One region of the Variovorax sp. P1_H2 genome, then DNA from elsewhere that is predicted to be linked to it. Evidence: predicted binding sites of a transcription regulator. Region 1 holds the regulator's gene; the other holds the start of a gene.
What was found. Region 1 encodes FliA, which starts transcription of late flagellar genes. Its sites were predicted from a motif close to CTAAAGTTTNNNNNNNNNNNGCCGNTA; they were not measured.
Positions count from the first base shown of each region.

Region 1 (11,225 bases):
CCCAGGAGCTTGCGACCGCGGCCGGCGCACTGGCCGGGGCGCAGATCGGATTCGAGGGCGCGCGCCGCCTCTGGCGCAACGCGGGCGACGAGGCCGTCGGCCAGAAGGCGGTGCTGGAGGACCTGATGGCGCAGGCGCGCAGCGAGATTGCCGCCGGCTGCGATGCCCATGTGCTGGCCCTTTCGGGACAGCTCGGCCTGCGCTCGAACGAAGGCGGCGATGCCTACGAATGCCAGGGCAGCCTGCTGTTGTCCGACCGCAGCGGCCTGCCGCTCGCCGCACCCAACCAGTGGCTGTCGACGGCGGCCGTCCGGGGTGGCATGGAGGCCCGGCGCAGGCCGGGTCTGCGCCAGGTCCAGTGGCTGCGGCAGCAGTCGCTCGGCCGCACGCTGGTGCACGTGCTGCCTCGGCTGCCGAGCCTGGAGTCGATGGTGGAATGGCAGGCCCAGAGCCAGCGCTGGCTGGCGCGGGCATCCGGCTCGACCGCGGTGATCGACCCTGTGACCGAGGCCTCGGGCAAGCTGGCCCGGCTCGGGCTGGCGTTCGGCGAGGCGCGTGCCGTGACGTTCCGCGGCAAGCCCGCGCTGCAGTGCGAGGCGCAGGCCGAGGTGCTGCTGAGGATCAGTCCCTCGGCCGCCATCGACCCGCGTGCGCTGCCCCGGCTGCGCTGCGTGGTCACGCGTGTGCTCGATGCGCGCGGCCAGAAGATCCTGGCCCAGAGCTACCTGCTGTCGAACCTCGGCCACGCGGTGAGCGCGCAGCAACTCGCGCAATGGCAGGGCTGGGCGGCCGAGGCCGACCCCTGTTTTCGACTGCTGCGCCAGGGCGTGCAACTGATCGGCGGCATCGGCGAGCTGGGCGACCCCGACATGATGAAGCGGCTGCTCATCGCCGGCCAGGTGAGCACCACCGTGTGGCGGCTGCTGCAGGCGAAGGGCGAGTGGGCCGATCGAACGCGAATGCTGCTGAACCAGCTCACCGGGCGGCCGGTGCGTTCCAGCAGGCCGCTGACCGGCAACGCGCTGTTCGTGGGTGTCGGCAAGCTCTTCGTGCTGCTCGAAGCGCTCGGCACCGAGTCCACCGCGCCGACCCGGCAGCCCAGGGCGCTGGCGCAACAGGGTTGAGGAGCGACGCATGAGCAAGCTGGTTGCAGATCAGGCGGACGGATTGCGGCGCCTGCTGGCGCATACGCCCACGCGCGTCATCGCCGTCGCGGGCATGGGGCCCGGCGGTGGCGCCTCGGACGCCACCATGAACCTGGGCGCGGCCCTGGTCCATCAGGGCAAGGACGTGCTGGTCCTCGATGAACACGGCGGCACGGCGGCGGCGATCTGCGCCGCCTGGGCCATCGACCCGCTCGGCGACCTGGCCGATGTCGCCGATCGGCGCTTGACCCGCGACGGCGCGATCGCCCGCGCCGACTGCGGCGTCGGCGTGCTGCCGGCACCGCTCGGCGATCGGCATGCCGAGATCGATCCGAGGGTGCTGTGTCCCGGCGGCGTGGTGCTGATCGACGCCCAGACCGACAACGAGGGCCGGCTGTCGCCGCTGGCCCGGCTGGCGGACGAGTTGCTGCTGGTGCTGCAGCCGAACGCGGCGTCGATCACCGCGGCCTATGCGGGCATCAAGAGACTGCACTACGCGCACGGACTGAAGCAGCTGCGCTTCCTGGTCGACGGCGTGGCCGGCGCCGAGGAGGCGCAACGGATCACCCACAACCTCGCCAGCACCGGCAGCCGCTACCTCGCGGTGTCGCTCGAGGCGGCCGGCTGGGTGCGCTCCGATCCACATCTGGCGGACGCGCGGCGTCTGCGGCAGACCGTGGTGGAGGCCTTCCCGGCCAGCCCGGCGGCGGTGGATTTCCGCCGCATCGCGGTCGACATGGCCGGCTGGCCCTGGCGCACGGCCGTTCCGCGCGGGCGCGGCCCGCGATCCGTCGCGGCGCCGCCGGGCGGTCCGCGCATCGACCTGCCGTCCCTTCGGGCGACGCCGGTGCCGAGCACGGCCGTCGCCTGAGAGAAACGAACCGATCAACCGTCAAGCAACAAAGGACCGCACGTGTACACCGCACAGGGCACCATTGAGAAGTCTCACCTGCTGGAGCAGCACCAGCCGCTGGTGCGACGCATCGCGCTGCAGATGATCGCCAAGCTGCCGGCGAGCGTCGAGCTCGACGACCTGATCCAGGCCGGCATGCTGGGCCTGCTCGATGCGTCGAGCCGCTACCAGGACAACAAGGGCGCGCAGTTCGAGACCTTCGTCAGCCAGCGCATCCGCGGCGCCATGCTCGACGAGCTGCGTGCCAGCGACTGGGGCTCGCGCGGACTGCGCCAGTCGGCGCGCGCGGTCGAGAAGGCGATCCACGCGCTCGAGCACCGGCTCGGCCGATCTCCGACCGAAGGGGAGATCGCGAAGGAACTGAAGATGGACCTGGAGGCCTACCAGTCGCTGCTGCAGGAGATCCATGGCTGCCAGCTGGTCTATGTCGAGGACTTCGCGAAGGGCGAATCGGAGAATCCGTTCCTCGACCTGCACGCGCAGCAGGCCCGCAAGGGCCAGGCTTCCAGCGACGATCCGCTCGAGCAGTTGCTCGAGAGCGGCTTTCGCCACCAGCTGATCGACGCCATCTCGGCCTTGCCCGAGCGCGACCAGCTGCTGCTGAACCTGTACTACGAGGAAGAGCTGAACCTGCGCGAGATCGGCGCCATCCTCGAAGTCAGCCAGAGCCGGGTCTGCCAGCTGCACAGCCAGGCGATCAGCCGGCTGCGGGCGCGGCTGAAGGATCTTCTGTAGGCCGACGGCCGCCCGGGGCCCGGCCGTTCACCCACCACCATCTGCATGCGAAAAACCAGCAGCCGATGGCGTGGGAAGGCAACCCCGGCTCATGTGAACAGCGTTCCGTTGAGCGCGATCCGCACCGTCCGTACCGTCAGAACCGCCAACGCCAAGCTCAGCGCGCCCAGCAGCACTGCGGCGAGGACCCAGAGCGGCCCGCTCGCCCGGAATTGCGCATACTTCAGCGCTGCGTTGGCCAGCGCCGCCATCGGAAAGCCGATCGTCCACCAAGCCGGAGAAAACTTGACGCTCGGGCGGAACACTTTCGGCGCGACCACGGCGAACATGAACAGCCCGAAGTAGAAGAGCAGCGCGGCGAAGCGGTCGATGCCGCCAACGATACTGCTGTACGCGAGGAAGCCCACTGCGAAGGGCGCCACCAGAATCATCAATGACGGCGTCATTGCGGGCGCAAGCGGGTCACGATGCACAAGCCGGCTGACGATCATCACGCAGAGCACGAGCGCCAGCACGGCGCCGACTGCGCCGGCAATCAGATTGAGTTCCGCAGCCCAGGCCATGGGCATGTGTCCGCCGGTGACGGCGATGTCGAGCGTGGCCACGCCCGGAATCAGCCAGGCCGGCACGGCGTGCGACGCCTCCACCTGACCTTTGAGCAGGCGGGAGACAACGACGAAGCTCAGCGCGAAAGTCGCCAGCACTCCCACGGTCCAGATGGCGCGCGCGGCGGGCGCGTGATACGGCCCGACGACGGCGGACAGCAAGAGAACCGAGATCACGATGGTGCCGAAGAAGTTGCCGGCCACGGGGTGATGAAACTCCGCATGCACGGCCTCCGGATGCTTTGCGAGCTTGGCCAGATAGCCCAAAGAGACAAGCAGGAAGACGCCCAGAGCGAACGCTCCGATGGCCTCGCCGACAAAGGCCGGCGCACCCAGGCTGCTGTGCGCAAGCCGCCAGGCAAGGGCCAGCCCAGAGAGGCCCATGACCGATCCAAACAGGCTGACAGGCAGGTTGCGTACGGAAGATTCGCAGTGCGGATACAACGGGAGGGACGGGTTCATGGACGGGCTTTGCACAGCAGGTTCCTTTGGCAGCTTTTGCAGGGACTGCTAGTTTCTGCCAAACTTCCGTCATCGCCCTTGCCAACGTACGGCGTTTTCTGCCAATCATTGGGCTTTGTCAGCCATGCGCATCGCCATACTCGCATTTCCCCGTGTCCAACTGCTTGATGTCGCAGGACCTGCCGACGTATTCGCCGAGGCATCGCGCCAGCTCGGCAAGCCCCGTGCCTATCAGGTGCAGGTGATCGGCGCCGAGGAAGGCATGCTCAAGAGCAGCAGCGGGTTGCGCCTGGCCGTCGACGCGACCGTGGCGACCCATCGCGGGTCCATCGACACCTTGCTCGTCGCGGGCAGCCCCAACATCGAGGACATGGCGAGCGACGTCCAGTTGCAGGACTGGCTGCGGCGCCAGTCTCGCGCCGTGCGACGCTATGGCTCGGTATGCACCGGCGCCTTCGTGCTGGCGGCCACCGGGCTGCTCGACGGCAAGCGGGTGGCGACGCACTGGAATTCCGCTGCCCGCCTCGCGGCGGCATACCCCCGTACGTGCGTCGAAGCGGACGCCATCCATGTGAAGGACGGCAAGCTCTTCACCTCCGCCGGGGTGACCGCCGGCATGGATCTCGCACTCGCGATGGTGGAAGAGGATCACGGCCGCGAACTCGCGCTGCGCGTGGCGCGCGAGCTGGTGATGTTCCTCAAGCGCCCCGGCGGGCAGAGCCAGTTCAGTGCCCACCTGGCGGCGCAGACGTCCGAGCGTTCCGGTGTGCGCGAGGTGCAGGACTACGTGCTTGCGAATCTGAAGGACGATCTGTCCGTGCCCGTCCTGGCGTCACGCGCAGGCATGAGCGAAAGGAGCTTCGCGCGGATCTTCCGCAGCGAGACCGGGACGACGCCCGCGGAGTTTGTCGAGAATGCGAGGATCGACGCAGCTCGTCGCTTGGCCGAGGAGTCGGACTTGCCGGCCAAACGACTGGCCGATGCGGTGGGCTATGCGAATGTGGACGGCTTTCGGCGGGCGTTTGGTCGTCGACTGGGTGTGAGCCTTGTGGAATATCGAAGGCGTTTCGCGAGATGACGATGCCGGTGCGTCGATCAGGGTTTGATTGATGGTCGGGGCAGGTATTCGGCCGCGCGCTCGTCCAGACCCACTAGCCAGAATCGCGCGTCCATGGCATCGCCGTGATATGACGCGGGCAGCCAGGCACCGAGTCTGCCGTACTCGGCATGCAACTCGTCCAGCGGCGGACATGTCGCGTTGCCGGCTCGCTCGTCGAGCGCTCGTGCCAGCACGGGCCGCCAGGAGTCGGGTACCTGAAGGGTGGGGAGATAGGTCGCAGCCATCCTCGCGGCTGTGCGCGGCAGGCGTTCAGCATCCGAACGAAGCACGCGCAGTACGGCGAACTCGTGCGGGGTCGGCGGTCTCGGCGAGTTCATATTGCTGTTCGGCACGGTTGATATTCGTTTGTCGCGCCTGCTTCGGCTCCGACGCGGGGCCAGTGCAACATTCATGCTGCCGACCGTGAGCGGCAGAAGGCTCAGGGCACCGGCTTCGGCGAGAACGCCGCCACGTTGCCTGGCTTGCGCAGCATCTTGTCGACGTCCGCGGCGTGCAACTCCTCGGCGTGGATCATCTGCCGCGCGAACTCCTCCAGCGCCACCGAGCGGCCTCCCACATGCGACAGCAACTCGCGGTACAGGGCCAGCGCACGCGCCTCGGTGTCGAGCGATTCGCGCAGCATGGCGGCGATGTCGTGCTGGTGCGAATCGAGCAGTGGCCCGATCGCGAGCGAGGGGTAGTCGCCGAGCGTGGTGATCCACTCGCCGATCTGCTGCGCGTGCAGCAGCGATTCGTCGGCCTGTTCGCGCAGCCACGAGACGATGGGAATGCGGCCGAAACCAAACACCAAGAAGGAGTAGTGCGTGTAGCGCACCACGCCGGCCAGCTCGGCTTCAAGTAGCCGGTTGAGCACGGAGACGACCTTCGCCTGATCGAACTGTTCCATGTCAGCGCTTCCGGATGGAGGGGCGCGTATTATGCGCCGCGCGCCGCACTGCTGCGAGGGGAGCGCCCCGGGACTGGGCGCGGTTCGCTTTTCTTCAGGCCGCCAGGAAGCGCTCCGCCAGCAGCGCCCAGTATGCCGACCCGATCGCCACGTTGTCGTCGTTGAAGTCGTAGCCCGGGTTGTGCACCATGCAGGCGCCGGCACTGTCGCCGTCGCCGTTGCCGATGAACAGGTAGCTGCCCGGCAGCTTCTCGAGCATGAAGGCGAAGTCCTCGCTGCCCGGCAGGGCCGGCCCCTGCAGCGTGACCTTGTCGGCGCCGAGCAGTTCGAGCGCCACCTCGCGTGCGAAGGCGGTCTCCTCGGGCGTGTTGACCAGCACCGCATAGCCCGGCCGCCAGTCGATCCGCGCCGTGACACCGAAGCTCTCGGCCTGGGCGGCGATCAGCGCCTTCACGCGCCGCTCGAGCGTGGCGCGCACCTCGCGGTCGAGCGCGCGGATACTGATCTCCAGCGTCGCCTGCTGAGGGATCACGTTGTTGGCCTTGCCGGCGTGTATCGCGCCGACCGTGACCACGGCCATCTGCAGTGGGTCGACGTTGCGCGACACCACGGTCTGCAGCGCCATCACGATGCTGGCCGCCGCGACGACCGGGTCGGCCGCGCGGTGCGGCATGGCGCCGTGGCCGCCGACCCCGGTGAGGGTGACCGTGGCGTAGTCGGAGGAGGCCATCGCAGGGCCTTCGCGCAGCACCAGGCGCCCTTGCGGCATGCCCGGCATGTTGTGCATCGCGAAGATCGCATCGCACGGGTACTTGTCGAACAGCCCGTCGTTCATCATCCGCAGCGCCCCGCCGCCGCCTTCCTCGGCCGGCTGGAAGATCAGGTTCAGCGTGCCCGAGAAGCGGCCCCGCTCGGCCAGATGCCGGGCGGCGGCCAGCAGCATCGCGGTGTGGCCGTCGTGGCCGCACGCATGCATCACGCCGGCGTTGCAGCTGGCGTAGCCGAGGCCGGTGGCCTCGTCGATCGGCAACGCGTCCATGTCGGCGCGCAGGCCCAGCCGGCGCCGGCCGCTGCCGCGCACCAGCCGGCCCACCACGCCGGTGCCGCCGAGTCCGCGCTCGACCTCGTAGCCCCAGGCCTGCAGCTTCTCGGCCACCAGGGCCGCGGTGCGGTGCTCGTCGAAGGCGAGTTCGGGGTGGTGGTGGATGTCGCGTCGCAGGCCGATGAATTCTTCCGCCTGGCTGTGCAGTTGATCGAGGAGTGCGCTCATGGGATTCCTGTTGCCTATTGCGGTTGCAGGTTGATCGACTTGGCGATCGCACGGTAGCGCGCGGTCTCGTTCTCGTAGAACTTCGCCGCTTCGGCCAGCGACATCGGCGGCGCCGCCAACTGCGTCTGGGCCGCCAGCTGCGAGCGCACGCCGGGGTCCTTCAAGGTGGCGCCGATCGCCTTGTGCAAGCGCTGCACCACGTCTTCCGGCGTGTTCTTCGGCACCATGAAGCCGCTCCAGATCTGGAACGAGAAATCCTTCAGCTCCCTGCCCTCGCTCACGGTGGGCACGTTCTTCAGCAGCTCCGAGCGCTGGGCGCCGAGCTGGCCGATCACCTTCAGCCGACCCTGGTCGGCCATCGCGCCCATGCCGGCGCTGTACACCAGCACCGCGAAATCGACCTGGCCGCCGCCGATGTCCTGCAACAGCGGTGCGTTGCCCTTGTAGGGTGCGTGGATCAGCTGGATGCCGGTGCGGCGCTGCACGTCCTCGAGGATCAGGTGGTAGAGCGAGCCGATGCCCACGCTGCCGTAGGTCAGCGGCTTGTCGCCCGACTTGCGCGCCAGCGCGATCAACTCGTCGATGTTGTTGGCGGGGAGTTCCTTGCGCGCGACCACCACCATCACCGCATCGGTCACCGGATGCACCAGGCGGAAGTCCTCGGCCTTGAGCTTCACGGCGGCGTTGGCCAGCGGCGCAAGGATGACTTCGTTGGGCGAGCCCTGGAACAGGTAGTAGCCGTCGGCGGGCGCCGCCAGCACCTTTTGCGCGGCCAGCGCGCCGGCGACGCCGCCGAGGTTCTCGACGATCACCTGTTGCCCCAGTTCCTTGCCCAGCGGCACGGTGAAGATGCGCGCGGCGGCATCCGAAGGGCCGCCCGCGGGGTACGGCACCATCAGGTTGACCGGCTTGCTCGGGTAGGACTGGGCGAAGGCGGCGCCTGCGGCCAGCAGCAACAGGCCGGCGATCGAACGTTGGAAGAAGCGCTTCATGGGGTTCCTGACGATGGGCTGTGGGGCCGTCCCTCGAAATGGGGGACGCGCTTGCATCGTAGGAGTGGCGCATGAGAACATCCAATGCATTGTTGTCCGCCAGATGATTACTTCAATGCATGGATCTTCGAGGGCCGTCCCATGACGCTGGTGCAACTCCGGCACCTGATCGCGTTGGCCGAGAGCGGCTCGTTCAGCAAGTCCGCGCAGGCGATGTGCATCACCCAGCCGGCCTTCAGCCGCAGCATCCGCGCGCTCGAGGACGAGCTCGGCATGCCGCTGTTCGACCGCATCGGCCGCCGCAGCGAGCTCACGCCGTTCGGGCGCGACGTGGTGGTGCGTGCGAGGCAATTGGTGTTCGAGGCCGGCGAGCTGCGCGACAGCGGCGGGCAGATGCGCCAGGGGCAGGGCGGCGCCATCCGCATCGGCATGGGCTCGGGGCCGGGCGCGATGCTGATGACGCCGCTGCTGATGCACATGGCGACCCACCATCCGAAGGTGCGGGTGGTCGTGGCGCGCGGCGGGACCGAGCTGCTGACGCAGGCCCTGCGCGCCCGGACGCTCGATGCGCTGGTGCTCGATGCGCGTTCGCTGGCGCCCGGTGTCGACCTCGAAGTGAGCATGCTGCGCGAGATGCGCGGCGTCTTCATGTGCCGGCGCGGCCATCCGCTGGCGCGCAAGCGCAACGGCGTGCGCTTCGAAGATGTGCAGCGCTACCCGATCGCCTCGACGCCGCTGAGCGACGAGGTGGCCCGCGGCCTGATCGAGGCCTACGGGCCGGAGGCCCATCCGTCACAGTGCGTGACGCTGCAGTGCGAGGAGGTCTCGAGCCTGATCGAGGTGGCGCGGCATACCGATGCGGTGCTGCTGGCGATCCGCGCCGCGGCACCCGACCTGGTCGAGCTCAGGATGAAGCCGCCGATGGAGCGCACCGCGCGTTTCGGGCTGGTCACGCTGCGCCGGCGCACGGAGGCACCGGGGCTGGCGATCGTGCGCCAGTTGATGGAGTCGCTGCTGCACGATTAGCACGAGCAGGTCCATGTCGCGGCCTGGCCCAGTTTCTCGGTCTACCGCCCAGCGCACGGGTGCATGCCTTCGACCCGGAGTACACGGAACTGGAGGGCGGTGGGCCGGAGGCCGGCACCGCGGCCTGAGACAGGCGCGCTCAGCCGTGTCGCCCCGCTGACTCCGCCACGCTGCGCGGCACCCGCACCGTCGCATCCAGCAGCATCTGCGCCATGCCCTTGCCCAGCGGGTCCATGCGCATCGACGACGGCCCGCCGCCGTCGAGGGCGTCGTGCAGCAGCAGGTTCATGGCCGCGATGCCGGGCAGGTGGAAGCGCTCGACCTTGCCGTGCACCAGGTGCGCGAAGTAGCCGCGCACGAACTCGGGCGTGACCCGGTCCCACAGCAGCGGCAGCCATTCGGGCCGGCGCGCGACCAGGCCGATGTTGGACATGTTTGCCTTGTCGCCGCTGCGGGCCCAGGCCAGGTCGATCAGCCGGACCTCGACCTGCTCGCCGTGGTCCCCGGTGAAGGCCGCAGGCTCGGCCATCGGCGCGGCCGGCCCGCCGTCGGCACCTGAGGGGATGGCGACCGCATGCCGCTCGCCGTCGAGCACGAAGGCCACCGGGACCTGGGCCTTGGCCAGCGTGAACGCGAAGGGCTTGATCAGCGGCGAGACCGCAGGCCGTCCGCCGCCGGGACTGGTGGTGCCCGGCGCCCAGGAGGTGCCCGAGGGCGCGATCTCGCGTGCGAACATCGTCAGCGCTGCCTTCTGCGGATGGTTGGCGACCACCCGCATCGTGACCTCGCGCACCTGGCGCGTGCGCGAATGCGGGCCGTAGAGCCACTCGGCGCCGATCACCTCGAAGGAGGTCGAGGTGAAGGGAGGCAGGCCCATCTGCGGCAGGATCTCGCCGGTGCGCTCGATGATCGCCTTGGCCGTGCGCACCGCCTTCTTCTCCGCATCGATGCCGATGAAGACCATGCTGCCGGCGCAGCGGAAGCCGTCGAGCTGCGTCGCCGAGACCTTGTAGCTCGGCGAGGGCGCCCGACCGCGCGCCGGGCCCACGCGCACGCGGTCGGGGCCCGCCTGTTCGATCGCCACCGCACGAAAATCGCAGCTCACGTCGGGCAGCAGGTAGGCGCCCGGGTCGCCGATCTCGTAGAGCAACTGCTCGGCCACGTTGGCGCGGATCACCTTGCCGCCGGTGCCCTCGGGCTTGGTGACGACGAAGCTGCCGTCGGCATGGCACTCGACGATCGGGTAGCCCATGTGGGCCCAGTCGGGGATGTCTTCCCAGTCGGTGTGCAGGCCGCCGGTGGCCTGGCAGCCGCATTCGATGATGTGGCCCGCGAGGCTGCCCGAGGCCAGCAGGTCGTGGTCGTCGGGCGTCCAGCCGAATTCGTGCATCAGCGGGCCGAGCGTGACCGCGCTGTCGACGCAGCGTCCGGTGATCACCACCTCGGCGCCGGCCGCCAGCGCGGCCGCGATCGGCAGCGCCCCCAGGTAGGCGTTGGCGCTCAGCACCTTCTCGGGCAGCGCCTCGTCCGTGAACATGTCGCGCGTGCCGGCCTCGCGCAGCTGCGGCATCTGCGCGCCGACGTCGTCGCCCTCGACCACCGCGATGCGCAGCGCCACGCCCTCGGCTTCGGCCAGCGCCTGCAGCGCGGCGGCGCAGCCGTGCGGGTTGATGCCGCCGGCATTGCTCACCACCTTGATGCCCTGGCGCTTGACCTCGGCCAGCACCGACTTCATCGCGATGTCGACGAAGTCGGTGGCGTAGCCCAGCTCGGGTTTCCTGGCGCGCGCGGAGGCCAGGATCGACATCGTGGTCTCGGCCAGGAAGTCGAACACCAGGTAGTCGAGCCGGCCGAGCTTCACGAGCTGCGGCGCGGCCACCATGCTGTCGCCCCAGAAGCCCGAGGCGCCTCCGATGCGGACGGTCTTCTGCGCGGTCGGGGGTGGGGTCATGGCGGTCTCGCTCCTCGGTGTGTCGACGGGATGTCACTGGAGCAGGCAGCTTAGCGAGCGGCCCCGCCCAAGGCTTGCGCCAACTCGCTGTCGCGGCACAGCCATTGCACGCAAGACGCG
Region 1 covers NZ_JBFUCJ010000056.1:28,941-40,165, reverse strand. The annotation lists partial or broken gene flhF (flagellar biosynthesis protein FlhF) at 1-1,124, shown strand, start outside; gene AC1D2E_RS19465 (MinD/ParA family ATP-binding protein) at 1,135-2,016, shown strand; gene AC1D2E_RS19460 (RNA polymerase sigma factor FliA) at 2,059-2,793, shown strand; gene AC1D2E_RS19455 (SLAC1 anion channel family protein) at 2,883-3,860, opposite strand; gene AC1D2E_RS19450 (GlxA family transcriptional regulator) at 3,985-4,938, shown strand; gene AC1D2E_RS19445 (hypothetical protein) at 4,956-5,312, opposite strand; gene AC1D2E_RS19440 (ferritin-like domain-containing protein) at 5,399-5,866, opposite strand; gene AC1D2E_RS19435 (M20 aminoacylase family protein) at 5,961-7,136, opposite strand; gene AC1D2E_RS19430 (tripartite tricarboxylate transporter substrate binding protein) at 7,151-8,128, opposite strand; gene AC1D2E_RS19425 (LysR family transcriptional regulator) at 8,270-9,154, shown strand; gene AC1D2E_RS19420 (acyclic terpene utilization AtuA family protein) at 9,294-11,105, opposite strand.

Region 2 (11,901 bases), on a different contig from region 1:
TCGCCTGGGCCTGGTTGTCTCCCATCGTCAGCGTCACCTTGAGCGGGCCGAGGCCGGCCGGGTTGAGGTTCAGCTCGGCCACCTGGTGGCCGCTGGCACTCATGCGGATCATCTGCTGGCCGATGGCGGGCCCCCATTCGTGGCTGCCCACCGGCGGCGCGACCGACAGCACCGGCGTGGCGTCGCGGCCGGCATTGGTGCGATCGGCCGCCGGCAGGGCCGAGGCCAGCTGCGGCAGGGTCTGCGGGCTCGAGGCGCTGCCCGCGTCGATCGCCTCGCTGCGCTTCGTTTCGGGGACGGCGACGATGCCGTTCGCCGCGCCGGCGGCCTGGACCGCGGCGGTCTTCGGTGCGTCGGTCGCAGCGGTGGCCGCGGCGCCGCCGGCTTCGCTGGCGGACTTCAGGGCGTCCTTGGCGGCAGGCAAGGGCATGGCCGCTGCGGGCGCGGCCGTGGCCACCGGGGACGAGGCGCTTGCGGGTGCGGTGGCCGTCCCGGCCGCAGCCGCCGGTGCCAGGGCGGTCTTGATCGTTGCGTCGATCGCGCCGGCCGGCTTGGCCGCGTGCGCGGTGTCCGCCGCTGCATCCTGTGCCACGGTCTCGGAAGCCTCTTCGGCTGCGCCTGACTGCGAGGCCGCGGCGGTTGCGGCGTCCGCTTCGGGAAGCGCATTCGCAGCGCTGTCCCGTGCACTGCCGTCCGGCAGGACGCCGGCCGTGCCCTTGGCGGCGGACAGTGCCGCATCCGTGCCCGGGCCGGCATGGGCCGGGTCGGCCACCACCGGTGCCGCGACCGGCGCCGCGAGCGGTGCCAGCAAGGCCAGCACGTCGGCGGCGCTGAGCTCGCTCTTGCGCTCGCCGTCGCGGACCGGCCGCCGCACTGCCGCGGTGTCCGGTGCGGCATCGGAAGCGTCCGGGCTTTGCTCGCCGCGGGCGGCGCGCGAGCGCTCCAGCGCTGCGCCGAAGCCGCGGCCCTCGGGCTGTTCGGCACCGCGGCCGCGCGGGCCGGCCTGCGAGACCTGCGGGCCGGAAAGATTGACGGAAGGCGAAATGAGGGTGGACATGGGCAATCCTGGGAAGACTTCAGGGAGTCGGATGGGCGGCGCGGTCGAAGAACTTCCGGGCCGAGCGTTCGTCGCTGTCGCGCTGCTCGCGCTTGGCCTGCGCCAGCATTTCCTGGCGGCGCACGCGCTCGGCCAGGGTGTCGAAGGAGTTGAGCCGGCGCTTGTGCTGCTGCCAGTCGGTGCGGCCGTGGTCCAGCCGGCTGGCGGCCTGGGCCACGATCGCGCGCTGCTGTTCGATGGCGCCGTCGAGCGTGCCCAGGAAGGCCTGGAAGTTGCGCCACTGCGCGGTCGACAGGCCCTTGTTCATCAGCAGGTGCAGCTGGTCGTAGTAGTCCTGGCGGTACTGCAGCAGCAGGTCGAGCTTCTGGTTGGCACCCAGCTGCGCGCTTTGCAGGGCGCCGAGGCGCCGGGCGGCATCGTCGGTCCGGGTGCGCGCCAGGTCGGTCAGGGTGTCGAGCGGGAGTTTGCTGGCCATCGGTCTTGCTTCCTTCTTCAGGCGGGTTCGAACAGCTTGCTCATGCGTGCGATCGACGCCGGGTAGTCGGTGCGCTCGTCCATCGGTTGCTGCAGGAAGGCCTCGATGCGCGGATACATCGCGATCGCCTGGTCCAGCTGCAGGTCGTGGCCGGGCGCGTAGGCGCCGACGCTGATCAGGTCGCGGTTGCGCTGGTAGCGCGACAGCATCTGCTTGAAGCGGCGCACCGTGTCGAACTGCGGCGACGGGATCAGGGCGGTCATCGCCCGGCTGATCGAGGCCTCGATGTCGATCGCCGGGTAGTGCCCGGCCTCGGCCAGGGTGCGCGACAGAACCACGTGGCCGTCGAGGATGGCGCGCGCCGAGTCGGCGATCGGGTCCTGCTGGTCGTCGCCTTCCGACAGCACCGTGTAGAAGGCCGTGATCGAGCCGCCGCGGCCTTCGGCATCGCGGGCGCCGTTGCCGGCCCGCTCCACCAGGGCCGGCAGCTTCGCGAACACCGAGGGCGGGTAGCCCTTGGTGGCCGGCGGCTCGCCGACCGCGAGCGCGATTTCGCGCTGGGCCATCGCGTAGCGGGTCAGCGAGTCCATGATCAGCAGCACGTCCTTGCCGAGGTCGCGAAAGTGCTCGGCCAGGCAGGTGGCATAGGCCGCGCCCTGCAGCCGCAGCAGCGGCGAGTTGTCGGCCGGCGCGGCCACCACGACGGCGCGCGCCAGGCCTTCCTCGCCGAGCGTGTTCTCGATGAAGTCCTTGACCTCGCGGCCGCGCTCGCCGATCAGGCCGACCACGATCACTTCGGCGCTGGTGTAGCGCGCCATCATCCCGAGCAGCACGCTCTTGCCGACGCCCGAGCCGGCGAACAGGCCCATGCGCTGGCCGCGGCCGACCGTGAGCATGGCGTTGATGGCGCGCACGCCGACGTCCAGCACCGAGTCGATCGGCGCCCGCGTGAGCGGATTGATCGGCGGCGACGACAGCGGCACCTTGCGGCTGACGTCCAGCGGGCCGAGGCCGTCGAGCGGCCGGCCCACGGCATCGACCACCCGGCCGAGCATGCCGATGCCCACCGGTAGCCGCTTGGTGTGGGCGTCGCCGACCAGGCCCGAGCCGGGGGCGCCGGTACGCGGGAAGACCCGCGCGCCGGGCACCAACCCGGCCACTTCGGTCTGCGGCATCAGGAACAGCTTGTCGCCGGCGAATCCGACCACCTCGGCCTCGGCGTGGCGCTGCGGATGGCCGGGTGGCAGCTCGATCAGGCAGTCGCTGCCGACCGGCAGCTGCAGGCCGACGGCTTCCAGCACCAGGCCGACGGCGCGGGTCAGGCGGCCCGAATGGGCGGTCATCGCGCACTGGCCGACATCGCTGCGGGCTTGCGCGAGCGTGGCCAGCCAGGATTTCAGGTGGGGATTGGCGGCCGCGGGGGCATCGTCTTGCAGAAGGGGGGACATCCTAGTTGCTCCATCGCGCGGTGCGCGACCCACGACCCATGAAACTGGCGCAGCCAAGTGCCAGAGATACCGCGGAACCGGCTTTGCCGGGCCGCTGGTATCGCCCCCCTTGAGGGGGAGGCGCCGCAGGCGCTTCGGGGGGTGTGTCATTTCAGGCGTCGATGTCGCGGCGCAAGGCCGCGGTGACGCTTTTCCAGCGCGTCTCGAGGCTCGCATCCATCTCGCCGGTGGCCGACTGCACGCGGCAGCTGCCGCGGCTCATTGTTTCGTCGGGGCGCACCTGCCAGCCGGCGGCCTGCAGTTCGTTGCCGAGGCTGTTCTTCACCAGCGCGACGTCGTCCGGATGCAGCAGCAGGCGCGGCTCGCCCTGCAGCGCCGGCTCGGCCTGCAGCAGATCCTGCACCAGCGGCAGCACCCATTCAGGCTCGGCACGCAAGGTGCGATGGACCACCTGGCGCGCCACGTCGAGTGCCAGGGTCAGCACCGCGTCGGCCAGTTCGCTGTCGGCGCGGCGCAGCGCCTCGGGCAGGCTGGCGGCCAGCGCGCGCAGTTGCTCGGCATGCGCGCTGGCGGCGGCCAGGCCGGCGGCCAGTCCTTCGGTGCGGCCCTGCGCATAGCCTTCGGCATGGCCTTTGGCATGGCCCTCGCGCCTGCCTTCGGCCTCGCCGGCGCTGCGGGCCTCGCGGCGCAGGCTCACCAGTTCGGCGGCATGCAGCAGTGCCACCGAGGGCGGGGCTTCGACCGGCGGGACGGACGTCCCGTGGCCGCTGGGGGCCGGGGCGCGCCGCGCGGGCTCGTCCAGCGTGTCCATCTCCCAGCGCTGCCAGGCGGACAGCACCGGCTTGTCGGGCTTCGAGGCGGCGGCGGCGCGCGGCGGCGCATAGGCCGTGGCCGCGCGCGCCCGGGCGCCGAAGGGCGAAGGCGCGGGGTACTTAGACGTAGTCATCGGTGCCTGGCGCAGCAATCACGATCTCGCCGGCTTCGGCGAGGCGGCGTGCGACCTGCAGGATCGCCTTCTGTTCGGCCTCGACCTGCGAGACGCGCACCGGACCGCGCAACTCGATGTCCTCGCGCAGCGTCTCGGCGGCGCGCTGCGACATGTTGGCCAGGAACTTGTCGCGCAGCTCCTGCGGCGCGCCCTTGAGCGCGGTGATGAGCGAGTCGGATTCGATGTCCTTGAGCAGGCGCTGGATGCTGCGGTCCTCCAGGCTCAGCAGGTTCTCGAACACGAACATCTCGTCGATGATCCGCTGCGCCAGCCCCTCGTCGTGTTCGCGCACGTGGGCGATGGCTTCTTCTTCCTGCGCGCTGTTCATCAGGTTGACGATTTCCGCCGCGGTGCGCACGCCGCCCAGGCGGCTGCGCTTCAGGCCCTGGCCCGAGAGCATCTCGGTCAGCACATCGGTCAGCTCCATGAGCGCCGAGGGCTGCACGCCGCCGAAGGTGGCCACGCGCATGATGACGTCGTGGCGCAGGCGGGTCGGCAGCTTCTCGAGCACCTCCGAGGCCTTCATGCGATCCAGGTGGATCAGCACGGTCGCCAGGATCTGCGGATGCTCGTCGCGGATCAGCTCGGCCACTTCGCTGGCCTCGAGCTGGTTCAGGCGCTCGATGCCGCTGTGCGGCTCGTCGGCCTGCAGGATGTCCTCCAGCAGGTTGCTGGCGCGATCGTCGCCGAGCGCCTTCTTGAGCACCGCCCGGATGTAGCTGCTCGAGCCCAGGTGCAGCGCCGAGAGCTGCTCGGTCTCGTGGCGGAACTCGGACAGCACCGCGTTCAGCTCGTCCTTCGAGACCGAGACGAGCTTCGCCATCGCGAGGCCGAGGGTCTGCACTTCGCTGGTGGCGAGGTGGGCCAGCGCCGCGGCGGCGCGGTCTTCACCGAGGGCCATCAACAGGATGGCGCTCTTGCGGGTACCTGCTTCACTGATCATGTTTGTTCATCCAGTGCTGGATCAGCGTGGCGACCAGCTTGGGATCCTGTTCGGCGAGTTGATGGGCGTAGTCCAGGTCGGCCTTCTGGCGCAGGGCCTCGCGCTGGCGCAGGGCTTCTTCGGCCGAGATCGCCGGTTCATCCGGCTGTTGCGGCGCGTCGCCGGCGGCATCGCCGGAGGCGCCCGGTTCGGCCGCGGTCGGTGCCGGGGCCGGCGGCGGCGCCAGGTGCTTGCGCAGCAGAGGCCGCAGCACCGCGAACCAGGCGAAGAGCGCGAGGAAGGCGAGCAGCAGGTACTGGCCGAAGGTCTTGCCGAGTTCGAGCTTGTCGTGATCGCGCCAGAACGGGACCACGGCCGCGCTCGGCTCCTTGTTGTCGTCGGCGAAGGCGCTGTTCACCACGTTGAGCGAATCGCCGCGTTCCTGGCTGAAGCCCATCGCCTCGCGCGCCAGGTTGCGGATCTGCTCGATCTCGACCGGCGTCAGGGCCCGCGGGCTGCTCTTGCCGGTGCTGTCGGTCGCATCCTTGTAGTTCACGACCACCGCCACCGACAGCCGCTTGATGCCGCCGGCACCCTGCTGTACGTGGCGGATCGAGCGATCGAGCTCGTAGTTGGTCGTCACGTCCTTGCGCGAGTTGCTGGGTCCGCTCGACTGCGTGCTGCTCGCCACCGTGGCGCCGTTCGCGGCGCCGGGAGCGGCCGGGGCACCGGGCGTGCCGGGCCGTGGCGCGGTCGCGATCGGCGCGCTCGGGGTGCCGGGCGGCTGGTTCGACAGGGCGCCGGGCACGCCGCCGGGCGGCGTGCCGCCCTGCTGGAGCGATTCGCTCGACTGCTGGCTGCGCATCGCGGCCTTGCCGGGCTCCTGGTTGGGCTTGTACTTCTCGTCGGTGTGTTCCATCACCGAGAAGTCGATGTCGGCCGCGACCTGGGCGCGCACGTTGTTGGCGCCGACGATCGGCTGCAGGATCGCCTCGATGCGGCGGATGTAGCCCTGCTCGATTTCCTGCGCGTACTTGAGCTGGCTCACGTCCAGGCCGCGGGCGCCGCTGTTGGCCGCCGACAGCAGGTTGCCGCGCTGGTCGACCACCGTGACCGCCTTCGGGTCGAGCTCCGGCACGCTGCTGGAGATCATGTGGACGATGGCGCTGACCTGGCCTTCGTCGATGCTGCGGCCGCGCTGCAGGGTCAGCACCACCGAGGCCGAGGGCTTCTTCTGCTCGCGCACGAACAGCGAGGGCTTCGGCAGCGCGAGGTGCACCCGCGCCGACTCGATCGTGCCGACCGATTCGATCGAGCGCGCCAACTCGCCCTCGAGCGCGCGCTGGTAGTTGACCTGCTCGGCGAACTGGCTGGTGCCGAACTTCTGGTTGTCCATCAGTTCGAAGCCGACGCCGCCGGCTTTCGGCAGGCCCTGGGCGGCGAGCTTGAGCCGCACCTCGGGCACCTTGTCGCCGGCGATCAGGATCGCGCCGCCGCCTTCGGCGAACTTGTAGGGCACGTTCATCTGCTGCAGCGAGGCGATGATCGCGCCGCCGTCGCGGTCCGAGACGTTGGTGTAGAGCACCTTGTAGTCGGGCCCGCGGTTCATCAGCGTGAACGCGGCCACGGCGGTCACCAGCGCCGCGGCGCCGATGACGATCGGCAGCTTCGGCTGGGCCCGCAGGCGCTCGAGCAGCGGGGGGAGCGAGGACGCCGCGGGCGCAGCGATCGCCGGTGCCGTCGAACTCATGCGCGGATCCTCGCCATGGCCGGTGCGCCGGGCAGGTGCGTCGTCATGCGGAGGGAGTGAGGTTGTTGTTCAGAGGTCATGCCGTAGGCCGTTGAAGTCGTCAGCGGGCTTGTCGTTTCGCGGTTGATTGTGAGCAGCCGTAACAAATTCGATAGACCGAACAGCGGGGGCTTTTGCCGTCTGTTGGCGGCTTGTATCGGGGTCTTCCCTTGCTACGCTGAAAGGACGACGGAGCGCCTGGGCGCTTCTATAGCAACACCAAAGTAAACAGAGGAAAGCCAATGTCGATCACCGCCATCGAATCCGTCCTGCAACAGATGCGGGCCACCGCCGTGCAGGCCGGCTTCTCGCCCGCCGCCGCCGCACCCACCGAGACCGGTGGCTTCGCCGCCGAGCTCAAGCGCTCGCTGGACAACATCAGCGGCGCGCAGACCAAGGCCTACGGCCAGGCCGAGTCCTTCGAGCTCGGCAAGCCGGGCATCGCGCTGAACGACGTCATGGTCGACCTGCAGAAGGCCAACGTGGCGTTCCAGACCGGGCTGCAGGTACGCAACCGGCTGGTCTCCGCATATCAAGAGGTCATGAGCCTGCCGGCTTGACTGTGGCTCGCCCCCAGGTTGCCCGGCACTTCGTGTCCGGGCGCCCACCCCCTGCCGGGGGCAACACCAGCGGCCCGGCGAAGCCGGTTCCGCGGTGTTTCACCAACGGGCCTGGCTGCGCCGGCCGAGGGAAGGACGTGGCTCGTCAGCGGCTGCGCGCAGCGCGCCCCTTCGTGGGCAGCCGCGGAACCGGCTTTGCCGGGCCGCTGGCTGCGCCCCCTGAAAGGGGGTGGGCGGCTACACGAAGTGAGCCAACCTGGGGGTTTTTCAATGCCACCCTAAAGGTTTCAAGGGGTGTGCCGATAACTGATCCAACGGTGGCCTGAGTCTCACGGCGAGAGCAGGTCCAGCGTTACGGCCAGAGGCCGGAAGTCCACAACCTTTGTCAAACAGGAGTCGAGCATGGCGCAAGTCATCAATACCAACAGTCTCTCGCTGCTCACGCAGAACAACCTCAACAAGTCGCAATCGTCGCTGAACACCGCGATCGAGCGCCTGTCTTCCGGTATGCGCATCAACAGCGCCAAGGACGACGCCGCCGGCCAGGCCATCGCGAACCGTTTCACGGCCAACATCAAGGGCCTGACGCAAGCGACCCGCAACGCCAACGACGGCATCTCGATCGCTCAGACGACCGAAGGCGCTCTGACCGAAGTCAACAACAACCTGCAGCGCGTTCGCGAACTGTCGGTGCAAGCCGCCAACGGCACGAACTCGGACAGCGACCTGTCCTCGATCCAGGCTGAAATCACCCAGCGCCTCGACGAAATCAACCGCGTCTCGGAACAGACCCAGTTCAACGGCGTGAAGGTCCTCTCGGCCGACGCCGGCAAGCTGACCGTCCAGGTCGGTGCCAATGACGGCGAGACGATCGACATCGACCTGCAGGAAATCAGCGCGAAGACCCTGGGTCTCGATGGCTTCAACGTCGATGGCACCGGTTCGAAGAACAAGCAGGCCGGTGCAAGCGACCTGCTGGTGGCGGGTTTCGCGGCTGGCGCGACGACGAACGGCGTCACTGCCTACTCGCGCACCCTGACCGCGGCGGCCAACGGCGCCATGGCGGACGACGTGCTGGCGAAGATGCAGGACACTGGCACCGTGAGCATCACCGGCGCGGCGACCTACACCTACAACGCGTCGACCAAGAGCTACACGGCCGCTGAAGCCGCACGCACCCAGGCGAACACCCTGACTTCGCTGACGCCGGCCGCCGGTACCAGCGTGACCGCGACGGTCAAGCTCGGCAGCTACTCGACGGACGTCAAGATCGACAGCAACGGCAACCTGACCGATGCGGCCGATGGTTCCACGCTGTACCTCGATGCCTCGAACAACCTGACCAAGACCGGCAGCGGCGCCACGGTGGCGGCCACGCTGACCAACCTGCTCGATTCGACCAACGGCATGACGACCGCGGGCGACTCGATCACGATCGCCAGCACCGGCGCCAAGTACACGGCCAACGCGACGGGCGCGGCCGCAGGCGCGAACACCTTCACGGTGGCCAACGAAGGTGCAACGGCGGGCCAGGTCTCGGCCCTGATCAACGCCGGTGCCGGTTCGATCGACATCGACGGCGCAGGCGCCACGGTGGCCTACGCGGTGGCAGCCGCCGGCGGTGCGGTGACGGGTGCCTTCATGGGCGTCGCCGGCCTGACCACTGTCGCAGCCGAGAACGTCAACCTGAACGCCAACGGCGTGGTCACCGATTCGGCCGGCAGCGTGGTCTATGCGGACTCCGCCAATCCGGGCAAGGTCACGACGCAAGCCGTCAGCAACTCGACGAAGACGGTCGATCCGCTCGCCGCCATCGACGCCGCCCTGTCGAAGGTCGACAAGCTGCGCAGTTCGCTGGGTGCGGTGCAGAACCGTTTCGACTCGACGATCGCCAACCTCGGCACCACCGTCACCAACCTGTCCTCGTCGCGCTCGCGCATCGAAGACGCGGACTACGCGGTGGAAGTGTCGAACATGACGCGCGCCCAGATCCTGCAGCAAGCCGGCACCTCGGTGCTGGCCCAGGCCAACCAGACCACGCAAGGCGTGCTGTCCCTCCTGCGTTAATCAGAAGAGAACAGAAAAGGAAAGGAATGCCGGGCCCCTCCTGCAAGGGAGGGCCTGGCCACCGCAGGCCCCGCCGCCTGCGTTGTCCTCTGCGGCCATGCCTCATGGCGAGGCCGCAGAGCACAGCGAACCCCGCAACCAAGATTGAAATCATGTCGAACCCGCTGCCAGCCATTCCCGCGAAAGAAACGCCATGGACGCAACTGCTCGCCGGTCCCGTCGCGGGTACCACGGCCGCGGCGGCCGAGACGGCCGCGGGCGCGGTGGAGCAGGCGACGCCTGCGCAGATCGAGACGGCGGTGCGCGAAGTCAACGCCTCGCTCGAGAGCCGTTCGATCAGCCTGCAGTTCGAGATCGACAAGGACACCGACAAGGTCATCGTGAAGGTGGTCGACCAGACCAATGGCGAGGTGATCCGCCAGATTCCGACCGAGGAAGTGGTCCGCATCGCGAAGGTCATGGGCAAGGTGCCCGGGCTGCTGGTGAGCCATCAGGCCTGAAGCACCCACCTCTTTCCCTACGCAATTCAAGAAAGCAACAAGATGGCAACGATCAGCAGCCTGGGCGTCGGTTCCAACCTCGATCTGGCGACGCTCCTGACCCAGCTCCAGACGGCGGAAAGCCAGCCCCTGGTGGCCCTGGATGCCAAGGCGAAGAGCTATACCAGCAAGCTGTCCGCCTACGGAACGCTGCAAAGCGCGCTGGGTGTCCTGCAGACCGCCGCCAAGAAGTTGGGCGACCCGGCGCTGTTCCAGACCGTCACGGGAACGCCCACGGTGAGCGGCATCCTGGCCGCCTCGTCGACCGATGCCAGCGCCGCCGGCAACTACAGCATCACCGTGTCGCAGCTGGCCCAGGCGCAGTCGGCGATCACGGCGGGGCAGGCCAGCACCACCACCGCGATCGGCAACGGCAAGATCACGATCGACTTCGGCACCATCAGCGGGGGGACGCTGGACGCGGCCACCGGCAAGTACAGCGGCGCGGCTTTTGCTCCCGATGCGTCGCGCGCCGCGAAGTCGATCACCATCGATCCCACCAACAACACGCTGGGTGGCATCCGCGATGCGATCAACGCGGCCGATGCCGGCGTCACGGCCAGCATCGTCAACGACGGCAGCGGCACGCCGAATCGCCTGGTGCTGGTCTCGACGCAAACCGGCGAGACCTCGAGCATGCGGATCTCGGTCGATGGCGACCCTGCGCTGCAGAGCCTGCTGAACAACGATCCGGCCGGCACGCAGAACCTGCAGCAGACCATCGCGGCGCAGAACGCCAAGCTCAGCGTCAACGGCATTGCGATCACCAGTGCGAGCAACACGGTCAAGGAAGCGATCCAGGGCACGACGCTGACGCTGGTTCAAACCGGCACGACCGGTCTCTCGATGAAGGCCAACACGGCCTCGGTGAAGACCGCCATCAATGATTTCGTCAAGGCCTACAACAGCCTCCAGAGCACCGCGAGCAGCCTGACCGCCTACGACGCCGACACCAAGACCGGTGCCGCGCTGATGGGCGACTCGACCTTGCGCAACCTGCAGACCCGGATCCGCCAGGCGCTCACGACGCCGCAGGCCGGCGGCGCCAACGACTTCAAGGTGCTGACCGAGATCGGTGTCGGGTTCCAGAAGGACGGCACGCTGGCGGTGGACACGACCAAGCTGGACAAGGCGCTCGACACCAACCTGGAAGGGGTCTCGAAGCTCTTCGCGAGCGCGACCGGAAGCACGGCGGGCTACGGCAAGCAGCTGGATGCCCTCGTCGACGATCTCACCAAGACCGGCGGCTCCCTCAAGGTGGCCACCGACGGCGTGACTTCGACGATCAAGGAGCTCGACGATCAGTACAACGCGATGCAAACCCGGGTCAACGACACCGTGGACCGCTACCGCAAGCAGTTCAACCAGCTCGACGTGCTGATCAACAGCATGAAGAGCACCATGACCTACCTTACGCAGCAGTTCGACGCGATGAATGCCAGCAGCAACTGACGCAACCCACCGAAAGATGCCGATGTACACCCCGCACACTGCCAGGACCGGCGCCGGCGCCTATGCCCGCGTCGGCGTGGAGATCGGCGCCATGAGCGCCTCGCCGCACCAGCTCATCTGCATGCTGTTCGATGGCGCCAAATCGACCATCGGCATGGCCCGCCACCACATGTCGAACGGCGACATCGGGCCCAAGGGAAACGCCATCTCCAAGGCGATCGACATCGTCGACAACGGCCTCAAGGCCGCACTCGACGCCAAGGCCGCGGGCCCCGAAGGCGAGGCCCTGGTGGCCAACCTGTCGGCGCTCTACGGCTACATCATCCAGAGGCTTCTCCATGCCAACCTGCGCAACGACACGCGGGCGCTCGACGAAGCCGATGGCCTTCTCGAAGACATTGCATCGGCCTGGCGCGGGATCGACGCCGGCCCGGGGCGCGCTTGACGCGGCCGCCGACCAACACAGGGGACACCATGGCGACCAGGAGTGAAGTCGTGCATTGCTACGGGCAACTGGCCTCGGGCGTCGCACGCATGGCGGAACTGGCCCGCTCCAAGGAGTGGGGCCGCCTTCCCGCGCTGGAGGAGCAATGCGCGGCGATCG
Region 2 covers NZ_JBFUCJ010000055.1:16,419-28,319, reverse strand. The annotation lists gene AC1D2E_RS19195 (flagellar hook-length control protein FliK) at 1-1,057, opposite strand, end outside; gene fliJ (flagellar export protein FliJ) at 1,077-1,532, opposite strand; gene fliI (flagellar protein export ATPase FliI) at 1,550-2,980, opposite strand; gene fliH (flagellar assembly protein FliH) at 3,132-3,926, opposite strand; gene fliG (flagellar motor switch protein FliG) at 3,913-4,911, opposite strand; gene fliF (flagellar basal-body MS-ring/collar protein FliF) at 4,901-6,640, opposite strand; gene fliE (flagellar hook-basal body complex protein FliE) at 6,922-7,239, shown strand; gene AC1D2E_RS19160 (flagellin N-terminal helical domain-containing protein) at 7,642-9,306, shown strand; gene AC1D2E_RS19155 (flagellar protein FlaG) at 9,459-9,806, shown strand; gene fliD (flagellar filament capping protein FliD) at 9,849-11,297, shown strand; gene fliS (flagellar export chaperone FliS) at 11,320-11,742, shown strand; gene AC1D2E_RS19140 (flagellar protein FliT) at 11,772-11,901, shown strand, end outside.
Region 2: AC1D2E_RS19160 (flagellin N-terminal helical domain-containing protein) is a predicted target of FliA. The motif match lies at 7,518-7,544, and genes of this name have one in related genera.